2 regions of the Leptolyngbya sp. BL0902 genome follow, and region 1 is predicted to be linked to the other one. Evidence: riboswitches for the same ligand, from Rfam matches in the RefSeq annotation. Region 1 holds a riboswitch; the other holds the start of a gene.
The links. Region 1 has a riboswitch for thiamine pyrophosphate ahead of thiC (phosphomethylpyrimidine synthase). Riboswitches for the same ligand answer to the same signal wherever they lie in the genome.

Region 1 (7,977 bases):
AGAATTTGGGGCCACACATGGAGCAAAACTCAGCGGTTTTGTAGATGTCGGCGGGCAGCGTTTCGTCGTGGTATTCCTTGGCCCGGTCGGGATCGAGGGATAGCTCGAACTGTTTGTTCCAGTCGAAGTTGTAGCGGGCGTGGGACATGGCATCATCGCGATCCCGTGCGCCGGGGCGATGGCGGGCAATGTCGGCGGCGTGGGCGGCGATCTTGTAGGCGATCAACCCCTGGCGCACGTCTTCGGCATTGGGCAGGCCCAGGTGTTCCTTGGGGGTGACGTAGCAGAGCATGGCGGCACCGCTCCAGCCCGCCAGGGCGGCACCAATGGCGGAGCTGATGTGGTCGTAGCCAGCGGCAATGTCCGTCACCAGGGGGCCGAGGACGTAGAAGGGCGCTTCGGAGCACTCTTCCATCTGCTTTTTGACGTTGTAGTCGATTTGATCCATGGGCACGTGGCCAGGGCCTTCTACCATCACCTGTACGTCGTGTTCCCAGGCGCGGCGGGTGAGTTGGCCGAGGGTTTTCAGTTCCGCCAGTTGCGCGGCATCGGTGGCATCGTGTAGACAACCGGGACGGAGGGAATCGCCCAGGCTAAAGCTCACGTCGTAGCGCTTGAAGATTTCGATGATGTCGTCGAAGTGCGTATACAGCGGGTTTTGCTTGTGGTGGTGCAGCATCCAGCGGGCCAGGATGCCGCCGCCGCGAGAGACGATGCCCGTGATCCGGTCGCGCACCAGGGGCAGGTGCTCAATCAAAATTCCGGCGTGGATGGTTTGATAATCCACCCCCTGCTGGGCGTGCTTTTCGATGATGTGGAGAAAGTCATCGGCGGTCAGGTTTTCGATAGTGCCGTGGACGCTCTCCAGAGCTTGGTAGACGGGCACGGTTCCAATCGGAATCGGTGAAGCGTTGATGATGGCGGTGCGGATGGCATCCAAATCGCCGCCCCCGGTGGACAAGTCCATCAGGGTATCGGCCCCGTATTTGACGGCGAGGTGCAGCTTGGCTACTTCTTCGTCAATGTTGGAGGAATTGGGCGACGCACCGATGTTGGCATTCACCTTACACTTCGAGGCAATGCCAATGGCCATCGGTTCCAAATTGGGATGGTTGATATTGGCGGGAATAATCATCCGCCCCCGCGCCACCTCATCACGAATCAGCTCTTCCGGCAGGTTTTCTCGCTGGGCCACGTAGGCCATTTCTTCGGTGATCATGCCCTGCCGCGCATAGTGCATTTGGGATACATTGGTATGACCCTGGCGCTTGGCAATCCATTCCGTTCTCATAGTGAACCTCTATAAACACGTAGCGCTAGAGGAGATGGCTACAACAGAAAAGGCTGAATCTCAACGCCGTACAGAAAACCTAAAGTGACGATTCAAAAGACAAGGATCAGGCCGTTACAGCCCAGAACTTATCTACCTTTGAACCCACGAAGAACCCTAGTCAATGACCAAGGATTCCACCATCGATGCCCAGCCCTAGGCCGGACGTTTTCTGCCATCGTCGTTGCGATCTAATGACCTCAAGCAACGCTTCCCTCCGCTGGTATCAACCAGGTCAGGTTCTGAGGGTATGATCTCAGTCCGAATAATCGGACACCCCTAGCTTGGGGCCATCATAGCACTGGTGGCTCGGTCTGTAGCAACGGGCCAGCAGCTTGCAACATTCCGACTCATTAAGCCTTGGGGATTGGGGGTTAGGGATCAGGGATTAGGGATTAGGGATTAGGGATTAGGGATTAAGGATTGGGGGGTGGGGCGTCGGGGGTGGGGAACCTGACGATTGGGGTGCGGCTGCATTCGGGTAAAGCTACTTAGGGCGAAGGAATGCGGGTGTTGCGCTCCCAGAAAACACCGTTGGCATAGCCCTGAATGGCGGGGTTGAGTTCTGCAAGGCTCAGCCGTTTTTCGGCCAAGCAGCAGTAGGTTAAATCTTGCTCAATGCCGACATATTGCCGCCCTAGCTTTTTGGCCACCACCGCCGTTGTGCCGCTGCCCAAAAAGGGATCTAGCACGACGTCGCCCGGTTGAGAGCTGGCTAGGATGAGTTTGGCGATCAGTTTCTCGGGTTTTTGGGTGGGGTGATCGGTATTTTCTGGCATCGACCAAAATGGAATCGTGATATCCGTCCAGAGGTTGGAGGGATGGGTGAGGCGATATTTATTTGGGCTATTTGGGGTATCTTGCCAGTCTTTAGGCTGTCCTTCCTGGGTGCGATAGGGGGCCATCACCTGACGTTTGATTTTGACCGCTTCAACATCAAAGAAGTAATTATTAGAAACAGTGCAAAACCAGATGTCTTCACTATTGTTTTTCCAGTTTCTTTGAGCTCCTCGGCCCTTTTCTCGTTCCCAGGTAATACGATTTCTGATTATAAAATACTGTGCTATGACTGGATAAATCAGAGTAGAGGTTAGCCAATCGGAACAGATATAAACCGAAGCAGTAGGTTTAAGTAATTGTTGAACTTGGCTAATCCATTGTTCTAGCCAGTCGGTGTAGGCTAGATTTTTACGTCGATGAAAGGCATTTCCATTAAAGTTTTTTGTGAGGTTATAGGGTGGATCGATGATGAGTAAATCCACAAATTTTTCTGGCAGATAGTCCAGCGCTTTGAAGACATCTTGCCAAATAATGCTATTGAGAATAGCGTCCGGCTTAACGGTTTGGTGAAGGGTCTGAAGTCGCTGCGAAAACTGTTGCTGTTCCGCCTCTGTTAGGTCTAACGTGCGATTGTGGGGAGATCGATCTTTCATAGGCTTTGGGCAAGAAATCAACAACAGGGCACGAAATAGCATTGCTCAGCATCCTACTAGAAGAGGCCGGGGCCGGGACACCAATCTGGCTGGCTGGGGTACCCAGGTTTCAGCGTCTTTGCTACTGTTAAATCGTGGCTAATCCATCAAATTGCGGCTCCATCTCGTCATGATGGTGGGTGCCGCGCAGCAACGCAGAGAGCCATGGATACCGTCCCCATCACCTACAGTGCGGCCCACACCCTGGTGCCCACCTACGAGTGTTTTAATCGCTGCACCTACTGCAACTTTCGGCAGGAGCCAGGTACGTCGGACTGGCTGGATCTGGCGGCGGTGCAGGATATGCTGCCCCATCTGCATCGGCGGGGCGTGGCGGAGGTGTTGGTGCTGAGTGGTGAGGTGGCCCCCCACAGCCCTCGGCGGCCCGATTGGTTTCGGCACATTTACCACATTTGCGAACTAGCCCTGGAGGCGGGCTTGCTGCCCCACACCAATGCCGGCCCCCTACACCGGGAGGAAATGGCTCAGTTGGCCCAGGTGAACGTGTCCATGGGGCTGATGGTGGAGCAAATGACGCCCAGCCTGCTTGATACAGTGCATCGCCACGCCCCCAGTAAGCGTCCGGCGGTGCGCCTGCAACAACTGGCCTGGGCGGGGGAATTGGGCATTCCCTTTACCACGGGCCTGCTGTTGGGGCTGGGCGAAACCGAAGCCGACTGGGCCGACTCGCTGCGGGCCATCGCCGAGGTGCACCAGCGCTATGGCCACATTCAGGAGGTGATTTTGCAGCCCCATCGCCCTGGGCAGCGGCAGTCGGTGAAGGGCATGGCTTTGGTGGGGGCGTCTCTGCTGCGGGCGGTGGTGCTGGCGCGAGAGCTGTTGCCGCCGGAGATTACCCTCCAAATTCCCCCCAATCTGGTGAGCCGGGACGACCTGCTGGCCTGTCTGGCGGCGGGGGCGCGAGACTTGGGCGGCCTCAGCCCCATCGACGAAGTAAACCCCGACTATGACCACCCCACCGCCGACCGCTTGCAGCATACCCTAGGGACAGACCGCTGGCAGTTGCAGCCCCGCTTGCCCCTCTATCCCCAGTACGATAACTGGCTCGCACCGCCCCTTCGGCCTCTGGTGCAGCACTGGCGACAACGCCTGAGCACCGCCCTCACCCCCAACCCCGTGGCCTAAACGCGCCCCAGCCCCGTTGTTCTAGCTTAGGATGCAGTGCCCCTCACCCGTGGCCCCGCCCTCTGTCGCGAAATCTAACAAACACCTGGATTTTTCCCGAAATGGCCCAAAACCTAGGCCATAATGGGCAGCAACATCTACCCCTCTCTGACCACCTGCGGAGGCGCATGGCAGATGTTATCGGCAAAAATGCGCCCCCTCTCTGTGCCAAAGTTCCATCCCTTATCCCTTCCTAAGCCATGCAAGTCACCTCTCTCTTGCGCCACAGCCTTTTGCTTCCGGCCACGGTGTTGCTCATCACCGGAACCAGCCTCCGCGCCCAGGCCCAACAGGTCTACTCCCCCATCCCCCTGCCCGCCTCGCGGGAAGTCACCGATACCCTCTCCAACCGCGACATCCCCACCGGGTTCGGCGGCTTTGCCAGAGACTACACGGTGCGCCTCGAAGCCGGGGATCAAGTGGCCATTGATGTGTCCTCAGACGAATTCGATACGATGGTGGCTCTCATGGGCGAAGACGGCTTCACCATCGGCGAAAATGACGACGGCCCCGACGGCACCACCAACTCCCTCCTCTTTGCCCGCATCACCCAATCGGGTACCTACACCGTTCGCATTCGCGCCTACGCCGGACAGGGATCGGGACAGTTTCGGCTCAAGGTAGCCCGCCTGCGCGAAGTGCCCTAGCCCTGTCCGCCCCGATGGTGAAGCGATTGCCGTTCCTCTCCCAGCAACGTCCCAGCGGGGAATCCTGGGCTGGGGCTAGCGGTGATGACGGTTCTGCCTGGGGCCAAATTCAGATTTTTGCCAAAACGATCTTGTCAGGGGTGACAATGACTTGCTATGTTATGTAGGCGCTGAAAAAACAGCCCAGCCGGGATAGCTCAGTTGGTAGAGCAGAGGACTGAAAATCCTCGTGTCGGCGGTTCAAGCCCGCCTCCTGGCATTGTTCTAATCTTTGGCTACAACCATCGGATTGGCACTATGACCGCAAGCTCCAACGACCTGCCTTTATCTGAAGGTTTGCCCTTGGAAGAGGCGGATGTTTGGGTCAGGGAAGATAGGCGGGCCTTAGGGCTAGCGTTGAGCAGCCCCGATGACTTTGGGGAAGATGAGCCAGAAAATTTTGAGGAACTCATCCTCGACGACGACATTGCTGACCGTCTAGAGGACGGTATTGCGGTGCATACCGAGAAGCGGGTCGGTCGTCAGCGTCGCATCCATGCCATTACAGATTTGCCCTTCACCGCCGATCAGCTCTGGCAAATCCTCACCGATTACGATAATCTGGCCAGCTTTATTCCCAATCTCACCCGCAGTCGTCGCCTTAGCCATCCCGATGGCGGGATTCGTCTAGAGCAGGTTGGCTCCCAGCGCTTTCTCAACGTGAGTTTTTGTGCCCGAGTCGTGCTCGATGCGGTAGAAACCTTTCCCCAGGAACTCACGTTTTCCCTGGTGGAGGGAGACTTTCGCCAGTTTGAGGGTAAGTGGAGGCTGGAGCCGCTGACGGGGGCGTCCCCTCGCACCCGCCTAAGCTATGACCTGCTGATTTGTCCCCCTCGGGCGATGCCCGCTGGCCTCATTGAGCGCCACATCCGTAAGGATCTGATTCGCAACCTGCACGCCATTGGTGAGCGGGCGGCGGTGTTGTTTGGGGCATCCTAGCCGCCAAGAATTCTGCGCACCCAGGGGATATAGGAATCCGATTAGGGAGGGCCAATCTGGGGAAGTCCATCAGGGAGATCCAATCAGGGAGATCCAATCAGGTGCTCAATGGCGGTGACGAGCTTCTGCATACTGAGGGGTTGTCCCAGGCAGAGGTTGGCCCCGGCTGCGAGGTAGTCGGCTGGGTCAGCGGCTTGGCCAGTGGTCAGGATAATGATGGTGCCCTGGCTTAGGGTTGGATCTTGGCGCAGGTGTTGGATCAGCGCTAGGCTGTCCATGCCGGGGATCTGGGTATCGATCAGCCACACCTGGGGCGGCTCGCGTTGGGCCAGGGCCAGGGCATCGGGGCCAGTCTCGGCTACCAAGAGAGGAAATCCCTTCGCTTTGAGGTAGACCTCAATGGTATTTAACTGTGCCCGACGTTCGGCGGCTAGCAGCACCGAGGGGCGTAGAGTGGGATGGGGGTCGGCAGTTTGCTCTGAGGGCTGGAATTCTTCGGGGGTGGGCGCTTGGTCGGTGGCGGCGGCTGGGGCAGTGGTGGATAGCCCCAGAATGAAGCAACTACCCACGTCCGGCAGGCTCACCAGTTGGAGGCTGCCGCCGTGGAGGGCCATAATTCGTTTCACCAAGGCCAACCCTAGCCCGGTGCCCTGGTATTGCCGATCTAGGGCGCTATCCACTTGCACAAAGGCCTGGGAGAGCTGGGCGATATTATTCGCTGCAATGCCAATGCCCGTATCGGCCACGGAAAGATAGAGGCAGTCGGCGGGGGGAGAGGCTTGGGCCTCGGTGGTGGCGCTGGATTCGATCCGGGGGGCTGCCAGGAGGGTGTGGCAGGGGGCAGACTGAAGGGCGGCAGGAATGACGGGGGTGTGGCCCACCGAAAGGGTAACGGTGCCGCCGGAGGGGGTAAATTTGATGGCGTTGGAGAGCAGGTTGATCAGCGCTTGGCAGAGACGGCGTTCGTCCATGTAGATCAGGGGCAGATCCGGCGGAGTGTCTAGTTCTAGGCTAACTTGCTTGCGTTGGGCCTGCTGGAGCACAAAGGTGCGACTGGTGAGGCAGATTGGCCCCAGGGCAGCGGCGCGCATATCCAAGGAAATCTGGCCCGATTCAATTTTGGCTAGGTCGAGGATATCGTTAATCAAATCCAGCAGGTGGTTGCCCCGCCGTTCGATGGTGGCGAGGGCATTGGCTTGGGCCTCGGTGATGGGGCCAAAGGTGGTATTTTGCAGCCCTTCGGTCATGCCCAGAATGGCGTTGAGGGGAGTCCGCAGTTCGTGGCTCATGTTGGCCAAAAATTCATCCTTGAGGCGGGTGGCGCGGGCTAACTCCTCGTTGCTTTGGTGCAGTTGGGCTTCGGCCTCCCGGCGCTGGCGGTCGAGGCGATAGCCCTCAATCAAAATGCTGCACGTGACCAAAAAGGGCTGAAGGTCTTCGACCATGCTGGCTGGGTAGCCACCGGGGCGGTTGGCAATGCCCACCATGCCCATCAGACGATCCCCTTGGTAGAAGGGCAATCCCAGAAAGGCCAACAGCGGCGGATGCCCACTGGGAATGCCCCCCCGGCGTGGGTCGGTGGCGGGGCTGTTGGCAATGACGGGCTTTCCGGTCATCACCACGGCCCCAAACAGGGTGTTCATGTTGGTGAACTCCATGCCCTGCTCGTAGTTTTCTTCATAGAAGGCTTGGGTGATAGCGTCCCAGGCAATGTTGGTAATGCTGTGGGTTTTGAGGTAGGGCACGCCGCGCACTTTCATTAGGCTGTCCTCCATGTAGGCGCTGCCGTCTTCTCGAAACAGCACCTCGCCAATGAAGCCATACTCGCTGTCGGTGAGGTGGAGCAGGGTGTTCAGCAACCCTTCAAAAATAGTGAGGCGGTCGGCAAGGGTGATGAACTGGGTTTGGGCGGTGCTGATCGCCGTGAGCATTTGCAGGTTATTTTGCAACGCCAGTTCCATCTGTTTGCGGCTGGTGATGTCAAACCGGATGGCGAGGTATTGCACCGGGCGTCCGTCATCGCCCAGGAAGGGAGAAATGGCGGTGTCCATCCAGTAGAGGTGGCCGTCTTTGTGGCGGTTGCATACCTCGCCGCGCCAGATGCGGCCCTGGGTAATGGTCTCCCACATCTCCTGGAAAAATTCCGGCGGGTGATAATCGGCCTTGATCAGGCGGTGGGTTTGGCCCATCAGTTCTTCGCGGCGGTAGCCGGACACCTCACAAAAGCGATCATTGACCGTGGTGATCACCCCGGCCGCATCGGTGATCACCATAATCGCCGCCGCATCCACCGCCCGCCGAAACACCGCTAACTCCTGGCTATGCTGCTGCACCTGGGTTTCTAGGTGTTGGTTCACCTGGTTGA
Region 2 (7,977 bases), 1.9 Mb from region 1:
GGATCTCTATATCTATGGCGACACCGACGCGGATGCCACGACTGCCGCTGAGCACCTACGATCCGTAGGCTACAACTCCGTGTCTATCCTGCGGGGTGGCGTTGCAGCTTGGAAGGCGGCTGGATTTCCCGTCGAAGCGGTGCCCCAGGTGGTGGCCTAGGGGCTCGCTGTAGCCCAACAGCCTAGCTGCTAGAAGATGGAAGAGCTTAGCTACCAGGTAGGATCCACATAGAGGTTAATCACCAGCGGATCGACGCCAGCGGGCACCGCCGAGATACAGGCGCAAATGGGGTCAGCCTCGCCCTCCACCTCCACCTCACAGGCATGGCAAGACCCCATCAGGCAACCCGTGGGGATGGTGATGCCCGCCCGGTCGGCCACCTTCAGCAGGGGTTCGCCTACCTCAGCGGTGACGGTAACGTTGTCAGGCAAAAACTGAACCGTGACCATGGTTGACTTCATTACGCGGATTCAGCGGCGGCGGGACGACTTTTGAGCATGGCTACCAGGGTGTGGTGAGCGTCCTCGGCCCCGGCTAGGGTGTGGTCAAAGGCAATCCGCACGGTCTGGGGTTGTCCGTCTACCGTGGCGGTCAGATCCATGCCTTCGGGGTCGATGGCGTTGAGGGTGGCGTCGGTGGCGCTGGGCAGGTTGCCGTAGGCGGTGGCGTAGAACAGGACGGCCTCTGCGTGATCCTTATTCATGTGCTTGCAGATGCGATCACTGACGGCGCTGGTGATGGGTTCGGCCATAGGAAATCTCGTAAACTACAACTACATCCTCCTAGGATTACGCCAATCGGGCTCTCCTGCAACTCCGCAAGGGCAGATCCCGGCCCGGCATCATCCGCCAATCTCAGGTTTTGCTCCGCGTCTCCCTGCCCATGTCTTCCACGCCTCCCCCTGCCACCGCCCATCCCTGGCCCACGGGTCATCTCTTCCAGAGCCCAGGGGCGCACCTCACCTATCGCGTGATCGGCCCCTGCTGTCGATTGTTTGACCGCGAACAACTGCCCTGGCCCTGCTGTCGCATTCAATGGCGGGGCAAAGAACCCAGTTGGCGACGCATTGGCAAACGCCTGGTGCCCGATCTCGCGACCCGAAAAGCCCCCTCCTACTGCGTGGAAATTGTGGGCCAGGGCTACCACACCCAGCCCTTTGTCACCACCCTCTACACCGCCGAATTTGACGCCGCCACCCGCAACTGGTGGTACACCAAATCGGCCCACCTCACCCAGGCCAAGGAGCACGGCACCCGCGATCCATCGCCAGCGACCGACGCCACGGAAGGGAATGCACAGCCTGGGCCAGCCCCAGAAACCGCCTTGATTTTGCCCAGCGCCGCTGATTGCCGGAGCGAAGGGGCCAGTTTATAATGCCAACACGCTAGGGGTGTCCGACCATCGGACTGAGATCATACCCTCAGAACCTGACCTGGTTAATGCCAGCGGAGGGAAGCCAATCTTGAGGTCACTAGCCGTTGCCCATAGACCTAATGTAGGGCAGCCATCTTGGCTGTTTATGCCCTAGACTGACCCATTTGTTGGGTGATTCTCGTGGGAGCTATGGCAGGCTGGAAGCCCGCGCTACCTTGGGGCAAAGCTGACGTTTTGGGTGACACTTTCTAGCTTCAGTAGATCGCAAACGCGCTCTTGGGTTGTGATCTGGCCCTCTCCCTAAATCCCTCTCCCAACTTGGGAGAGGGACTTTGAAATGCTTCCGGCTCCCCTCTCCCACGGGGAGAGGGGCTGGGGGTGAGGGCCAGACCTTCGCGACTACTGAACCCTTTGTTCTAGATTAGGAGGTGTTTGGATGACGCTCGGCATAACCGCCATTGCGGTAATTTTGATCACAGCAGCCAGTTTTACCCTGCTAGGACTGTTGCAGGCCAGCCGCCACACCATCAGCCTGGAAGACTACTTGGTGAGCCGCAACCGGGTAGGCACGGGCATGGCCTTAGCCACCATCGTGGCCAGTGCTATGGGAGCCTGGATTTTGTTTAGCCCGCCGGAAGTAGGGGCCACCAGCGGCATCGCCGGAATTGTGGGCTACTGCATTGGGCAGGCCACCCCCGCCGCCCTGTTTGCCTTCATGGGCACCCGAATGCGGTTCCTCATGCCAGCGGGCCACTCGCTGAACGAGTATGTGCTGCACCGCTTTGGACAGGCCATGTATCGGCTGACCCTAGCGATTGTGGTGTTCTATATGTTCGTTTACCTGGCGGCAGAACTGACGGCCATTGCCAAGGCGGTGGAACTGATGGCTGGGGTGCCCCTCTGGCTGACAGCCCTGCTGGTGATTTCCGCCGTGTTCATTTACACCCTGGTGGGTGGCCTAGAGGCAACGATTTTCACCGATGCCGTGCAGTTTGCGGTGATTGTGCCGCTGCTGCTGTTGAGCTTTGGCATTGCCGTCTTTGCCCTGGGCGGTTGGGGCAATGCGGTGGCCCCGGTGCAGGATGCAGCCCCTCAGTTGTTGACCCTCGCCAACGGGCCGGGGCTTAAATTTGGGGCCACCTTGGTGATTGCGGTGATTTCCGCCGAAATGTTCAACCAAACCAACTGGCAGCGGGTCTATGCCTGCAAAACCGATACCGTGGTGCGTCGCTCCTTTTTGGGCTCGTTTTTGGTGATTTGGCCGATGCTGTTCATCTCTGGGCTGCTGGGCATTGTGGCCATGCACTTCGGCTTCAATGACGACCGCGCCTTTTTCTCCCTGATCCAAGCCCTGGAACTGCCTGGATGGGTGAATATTGCCGTCCTCGTCCTGGTGCTGGCCCTGGTGATGAGCAGCCTGGATTCCCTGCTGAACGGCATTGCCAGCGTCTTTACCACCGACCTGTTGCGGATCTTTCCCGAAAAGTCCACCAGCGGCATCCTCAACCTCACCCGTGGGCTGACCCTCATCATCGGCATTCCCGCCATCCTGATCGCCGCTAGGGGTTACAACGTGCTGTACCTATTCCTGCTGGCGGATTTGGTCTGTGCTGGGGCGCTGTTTCCCGTCCTGTTTGGCCTCTACTCCAGACGCCTCACCGGGCAAATGGCCCTCTGGAGTACCGTGGCCGCCATCGCCGCCGGAGCCTTGTTCTTCCCCAAACCCGACTTTAGCCCCTGGAATGGTCTACCCTTCGCCGGGGATTTGCTGGTCAGCTTTGCCGCCCCCATCGTCGTCTCCACCGCGCTTTGTCTGGGGTGGATTCAACTCCGCGCCCGCCAGAGCAAAACCGAAGCCTACGATTTTGGTCAGCTCAGCCGCGATATCCAAGCCTATGGTTGGGCCAAGGAGGACGCCCCAGAACACCGTCCCTAAAGCTCTAAAAAGCGAACCAACCGCTCGACAATTTGTCGCTGCTTGGCACAGGGTTGGTGGGACATCAAGCTCAACTGCTGACCCGATTTTAGGTCTACGCTGGCGCTACAGGGGCGTCCTCGCCCAGAAGTCCGGCGCTTTACCTGGATGGTGCGAATGTCTCGCAGATTGCAGGTAAGGTGCCGGGTTTGCCCCAGGATGTTGCGCTGGAAAATGGTTAACTGCCCTGTGCCACGGTCGATTAAACAGCCGCAGGGGATTTTTTCGATGAAGGCATAGGCTGAAATCCCCCCGGCAAAGAGCAGCCAAAGTACACTCCTCGCCGACCCCTCGACCAAGACCAACAGCACCGCCACCAAGGCGGCTACCCCTAGGAACGCCCCTACCCCAAGTTGCCACGCGCATTCTTCCCGAAACTCGATGTGTAGTCTGTAGGGCGTCTCTTCCAGGATTTTCATCGTCTACCTCCACACTTTGCCCCGCAGCCCATCGGGGGGGGTGATGCCGTAGCGATGCAGCAGGGTGGGCAACACATCATAGAGCTGTGCGCCCTCCAGTTCTCGACCCGTTTGGGGTTGGGCGGGATCGTGGAAAATCATCAGGCCGAAGGGGGCGTGGTTGGCGTCGTCGGGGCCAGTGTCGTTGTCTACGGTGTAGAGGCTGTTGAGGCCCACGCTGCCAACGGAACGCCAAGCTAAGTCATCGAAATACACAATCAAATCGGGAGCCCGTCCGCGCACCTTCTGGTAGATGTTCTGGGGTTTGAAGACCTTGATGGGCAAGGGCTTACCTGTGGGATCGGTAAGATGGCTGAGCTTTTCCGTGAGTTCCTGGCGCAGCCTTTCGTAGTCGGCCATGGTCACGGTGCCCTGGGGTTCGCGGCCCTTAACATTAAGGAAAATTCGGGCATAGTAGCCCCCGGCACCCCACACCTGGGTTTGGCCCCAATCCACCGCCGCCTGGTCGAGGGGCATTACCTGATCGGGGGTTTCTTTCAGGGTGAGATAGCCCTGGGCGATCAGCCATTCGTTGATGCAAATGCCGCCCATCAAGGGTTGCGCCCCGTGGTCAGACACCACCAGCACGGCGGTCTCCTCGTCGCAGTGGCTCAGCAATTCCCCCACCCGCTCATCTACATGGACGTAGTAATCGTGGATGGTGGTGGCAAAGGGAGAGTCCGGCTCGTACTGGGGATGGCGCGGATCCATTGGCTTCCAAAAGGCGTGGTGCAAACGGTCTACACCCATATCGACCAGCATGAGGAAGTCGGGCTGATCCCGCTGAATTAGTTTTTCAGCCAGGGTAAAACGCTGGTCGCACAGTCGATAGAGATTATCGAGGATACGGTCTTTTTCGTCGGAGCGGAAATTGGGCACATCCATCATAAAATCCGGCATCCAGGCTTTGATTTGGTCGCCCAGCTCCGGCGGATGGGTGAAGGGGACGTCCGTGCTGGGGGTGAGGAAGCAGGACACCAGAGCACCGTTAACCGCGTAGGGGGGCGAGGTTCCCGGCACACTCAGCACCGCCACCGACCAGCCCGCCTCGGCCAAAATGTCCCACAGGCGCGGAAACTTCACCGCCCGCCCGTCGGAAATGGCCATGGAGTGATAGTCCCGATCCCGTCGGTTGCGAAAGCCGTAGATGCCCAGCTCCCCCGGATCTCGCCCGGTCATCATGCAGCTCCAGGCGGGTACGGTGATGGCCGGAATACTGCTCTCCATGCGGCCATACATTCCCTGGGCCATCAGCCGACTTAGGTTGGGCAAATCCTCCCGCCACTGCTCAAATACCAGGGACGGCTCCATGCAGTCGAGGCCAATAATCACAAGGCGAGGCGTAGGCATGGCAGGGTTCGCGAAACATCCAAGACGCCTCCATTGTACGGGCGTCCCTGTAAGGACGCCTAACGACACGCCTCAGCCCCAACCCCCGACTCCCGACTCCCGATTCCCGACTCCCGACTCCCTAGCCCCTCACCGCCCGAAACATCCCAAACCGACACAGCCCCGCCCCAAAGGCCAGCCGCATCAGCAGAATGGTAGGCACTTCCCGCAGGGATTTGATGAATCCAGAAACGCCAAACTTAATCAAGCCCTTGGGCCGCACAATGCCCTGCCAGATGGAATCAATCCAGGAGGGTAGGGTTTCCTGCGTCCAGTCGGCGGTGGTAACGGTGCCCTCCACCAGGCCCGTGGCTTCGAGGTGTTCGGCAAAGCCCTCAATACTGGCAAATTGGGGGTGCGCCCACTGGTCTAAAAGCTGCTGCATGACGGGCTTTTCCCAGACATTCAGGGGCTTCTTCCGGTCATCGCGCTGGTTCCAGTCCGCCACAACTAGCACACCACCGGGCTTTAGCACCCGCATCAATTCCTTAGCAAAGATGGCCTTGTCGGGCATGTGGGGGCCAGCCTCCACCGACCACACCACATCAAAGCTGGCGTCGGGGAAGGATAAATTCATGGCGTCATCCACCTGAAACTGGGCGGTGATTCCGGCGGGGGTGAGTTCCGTGGCCCGCTGCACCTGCTGGGGGCTAATGGTCACGCCCGTCACCTTAAACCCATAGTCTCGCGCCAAAATTCGGGCACTGCCGCCAATGCCGCAGCCCACATCGAGGACGGTGGTTCCAGTCGGCAAGCGATCTAACCCGCCCCAGCGCACCATTTCGTGGACGAAATCCGCCTTCGCCGCCAAAAACGACTTGCGACGGGGCGGCGACCCATAGTGCCCTAGATGGATGTGCTCGCCCCAGTAAAACTCAAGGATGCCGTCCTGGGTCCACTGGTCGTAGGCATTGGCCACGGAATTAGCGGACTGGTAGCGGCGGGCGGTGAAAAAGTAAATCGCCAAGCCCAGCCCCAAGAGCCCGACCAGCAGCCCCAGAATCGACAGAAATCCCATGCTGAAAATGTTTCCAATACTTAACAATCCTGCCCTTCATTGTGGCAAGGTTGGGGGATTGGCGCAACGATTCTAAGGCAACGGTGCTAGGGCTAGGGCTGGGACGGGGCCGACACCCATAGGCATAGTGCTGCCGGGGGCATAGCGGACGAAGCCAAGCCGTGGGTAGCCATCTGGGCATGGGCAGCCCCGTTCAGCAAGACGGTATTCAGCAAGACGGCCAAACCACCCGATACGGCCATTAACCCAATCCACTCGACATAATCTCTCATGGGCGTTTCCAACCTAGTCCTAACTTGATGGGGCATGGTGCTAATGGGGCAGGGTGTTGATGGGGCGTTGCGTCTGGGATACAACGGCGGCGAGGTGCGTCTTGCCACGGTGGCGCTTGGGAGCATCCCCAGCCAAACCTAACCCATCATAGGACGGCTCCGGTGGCTTCGATCCCGGCCTGTGCCGCTGGGGTGAACTGTCCTGAAGATGGGTGCAGACGTTGTTCCCCAAGGACGCTTTACAGCAGATTCTCGAACTGTTGGCGGAGGCGATCCAGTTCAGACTGGGAGAGGGTCGATCCGCTGTCTTCGGCCTCCGGGGGTTGGGGAGCCGCGTCGGGATCGGCGTTGGGATCCCAGTCCAGTTCTTCCACACGCCCCTCCGGGGGGATGGCCAAGGAGCCTTCAGGGACAATTTTGCAGCCGTAGCCAGCGCTATCGCAAAAGGCTTCGATATCCTCCTGTTCCATGGCTTCCACGGTGGCTTCTGGGAAATCCTGGGCCTCTAGCATGACGGCAAAGCGGGTGGCATCGTCTTTGTTTTCAAACATCAGCACAATGTCTTCGGTGTCATCCACCCGAAGGGTGTGGATGCCCTCGTTGTCGGTGCGGGCATTGAACAACAAAACGTATACCACCATCGCCAAATTACCAATGCGGTTGCTTAGGGTTTATACCAAGTTGCGTCTAGCGCCGTCCAGTGCTGGCGGCCTACCCCCGGCCCAACGGTCTCTAGCAGCCCGTATCGCCGACGGCCTCTAACGTTAGGCTTTCACCCTCCTGCTCGATGCGGATGGTGGCCCCTTCAATGGCGAGCACCTCCTGATCGCCTGGGTCAGCGGTTTGGGTAATCTCTACCACCACCGTAGTTTGGCCATCCTGGCTGACAAAGGTTTGAGAGGCGAACTGTCCGCCAATGAGTTCTTCACCGCTGGTTTCTGTGCGAACAAAATTCACCACTTCGTCGTCTAGCTTCATGCGCATGGATCCAGTGGGGTCGGTATCATCGGGCAGGCCGCTAAACAGGTAGAACCCATCGGCACGGGCATCGGTGCCGGGGGGCAGCAAGGTGAGACCGCAGCCAAAGAGATCGATGTCGTCAAAGGCGAGGGTGCCTACGGTGGGCAAGGCGGCGGCGGGGGGTGGCGGCTCAACGGGCATTTCGGCTTGACAGCCCATCGCGAATAGGGCGGCACAGACAAGACTGGAACGGAGGATTGACGCAGAAAAAGGGGCCATGGGCGAACTCCAGAACGTTCTCGGTTGCGTTCAGATTGTCTTAGGGAGACACCCCTAAGGTATCCGAGGCAACAACTCTGTCCGAGGGCAGTTGTGACAGAACCACAGATTGGATAGGCAGAACGGCGGGAGTTCATTACACTGTTGGGTGTTTCGTGGTGTGTTGTGTCGGGTGACGGGGGCGGATATGGCTGATTCACAGGAGCCAGGATCCGAGGAGCGATCCGAAGGACAATCAGGGGAAAGGTCTG

Region 2: linked by a shared signal. The riboswitch ahead of GFS31_RS04755 (sodium:solute symporter family transporter) and the one ahead of thiC (phosphomethylpyrimidine synthase) in region 1 are both predicted to bind thiamine pyrophosphate.

The regions. Positions count from the first base shown of each region.
Region 1 is NZ_CP046155.1:3,493,941-3,501,917, forward strand. It holds gene thiC (phosphomethylpyrimidine synthase) at 1-1,291, opposite strand, end outside; TPP riboswitch at 1,526-1,621, opposite strand; gene GFS31_RS15480 (DNA-methyltransferase) at 1,822-2,763, opposite strand; gene cofG (7,8-didemethyl-8-hydroxy-5-deazariboflavin synthase subunit CofG) at 2,968-3,948, shown strand; gene GFS31_RS15490 (PPC domain-containing protein) at 4,188-4,634, shown strand; tRNA gene GFS31_RS15495 (tRNA-Phe) at 4,821-4,893, shown strand; gene GFS31_RS15500 (SRPBCC family protein) at 4,932-5,612, shown strand; gene GFS31_RS15505 (PAS domain S-box protein) at 5,696-7,977, opposite strand, start outside.
Region 2 is NZ_CP046155.1:1,045,808-1,053,784, forward strand. It holds gene GFS31_RS04735 (rhodanese-like domain-containing protein) at 1-160, shown strand, start outside; gene GFS31_RS04740 (2Fe-2S iron-sulfur cluster-binding protein) at 211-450, opposite strand; gene GFS31_RS04745 (DUF2470 domain-containing protein) at 462-752, opposite strand; gene GFS31_RS20935 (hypothetical protein) at 884-1,375, shown strand; TPP riboswitch at 1,378-1,472, shown strand; gene GFS31_RS04755 (sodium:solute symporter family transporter) at 1,812-3,311, shown strand; gene GFS31_RS04760 (hypothetical protein) at 3,308-3,769, opposite strand; gene GFS31_RS04765 (alkaline phosphatase family protein) at 3,773-5,158, opposite strand; gene GFS31_RS04770 (methyltransferase domain-containing protein) at 5,280-6,215, opposite strand; gene GFS31_RS04775 (hypothetical protein) at 6,308-6,487, opposite strand; gene GFS31_RS04780 (DUF3110 domain-containing protein) at 6,727-7,128, opposite strand; gene GFS31_RS04785 (hypothetical protein) at 7,220-7,726, opposite strand; gene GFS31_RS04790 (translocation/assembly module TamB domain-containing protein) at 7,914-7,977, shown strand, end outside.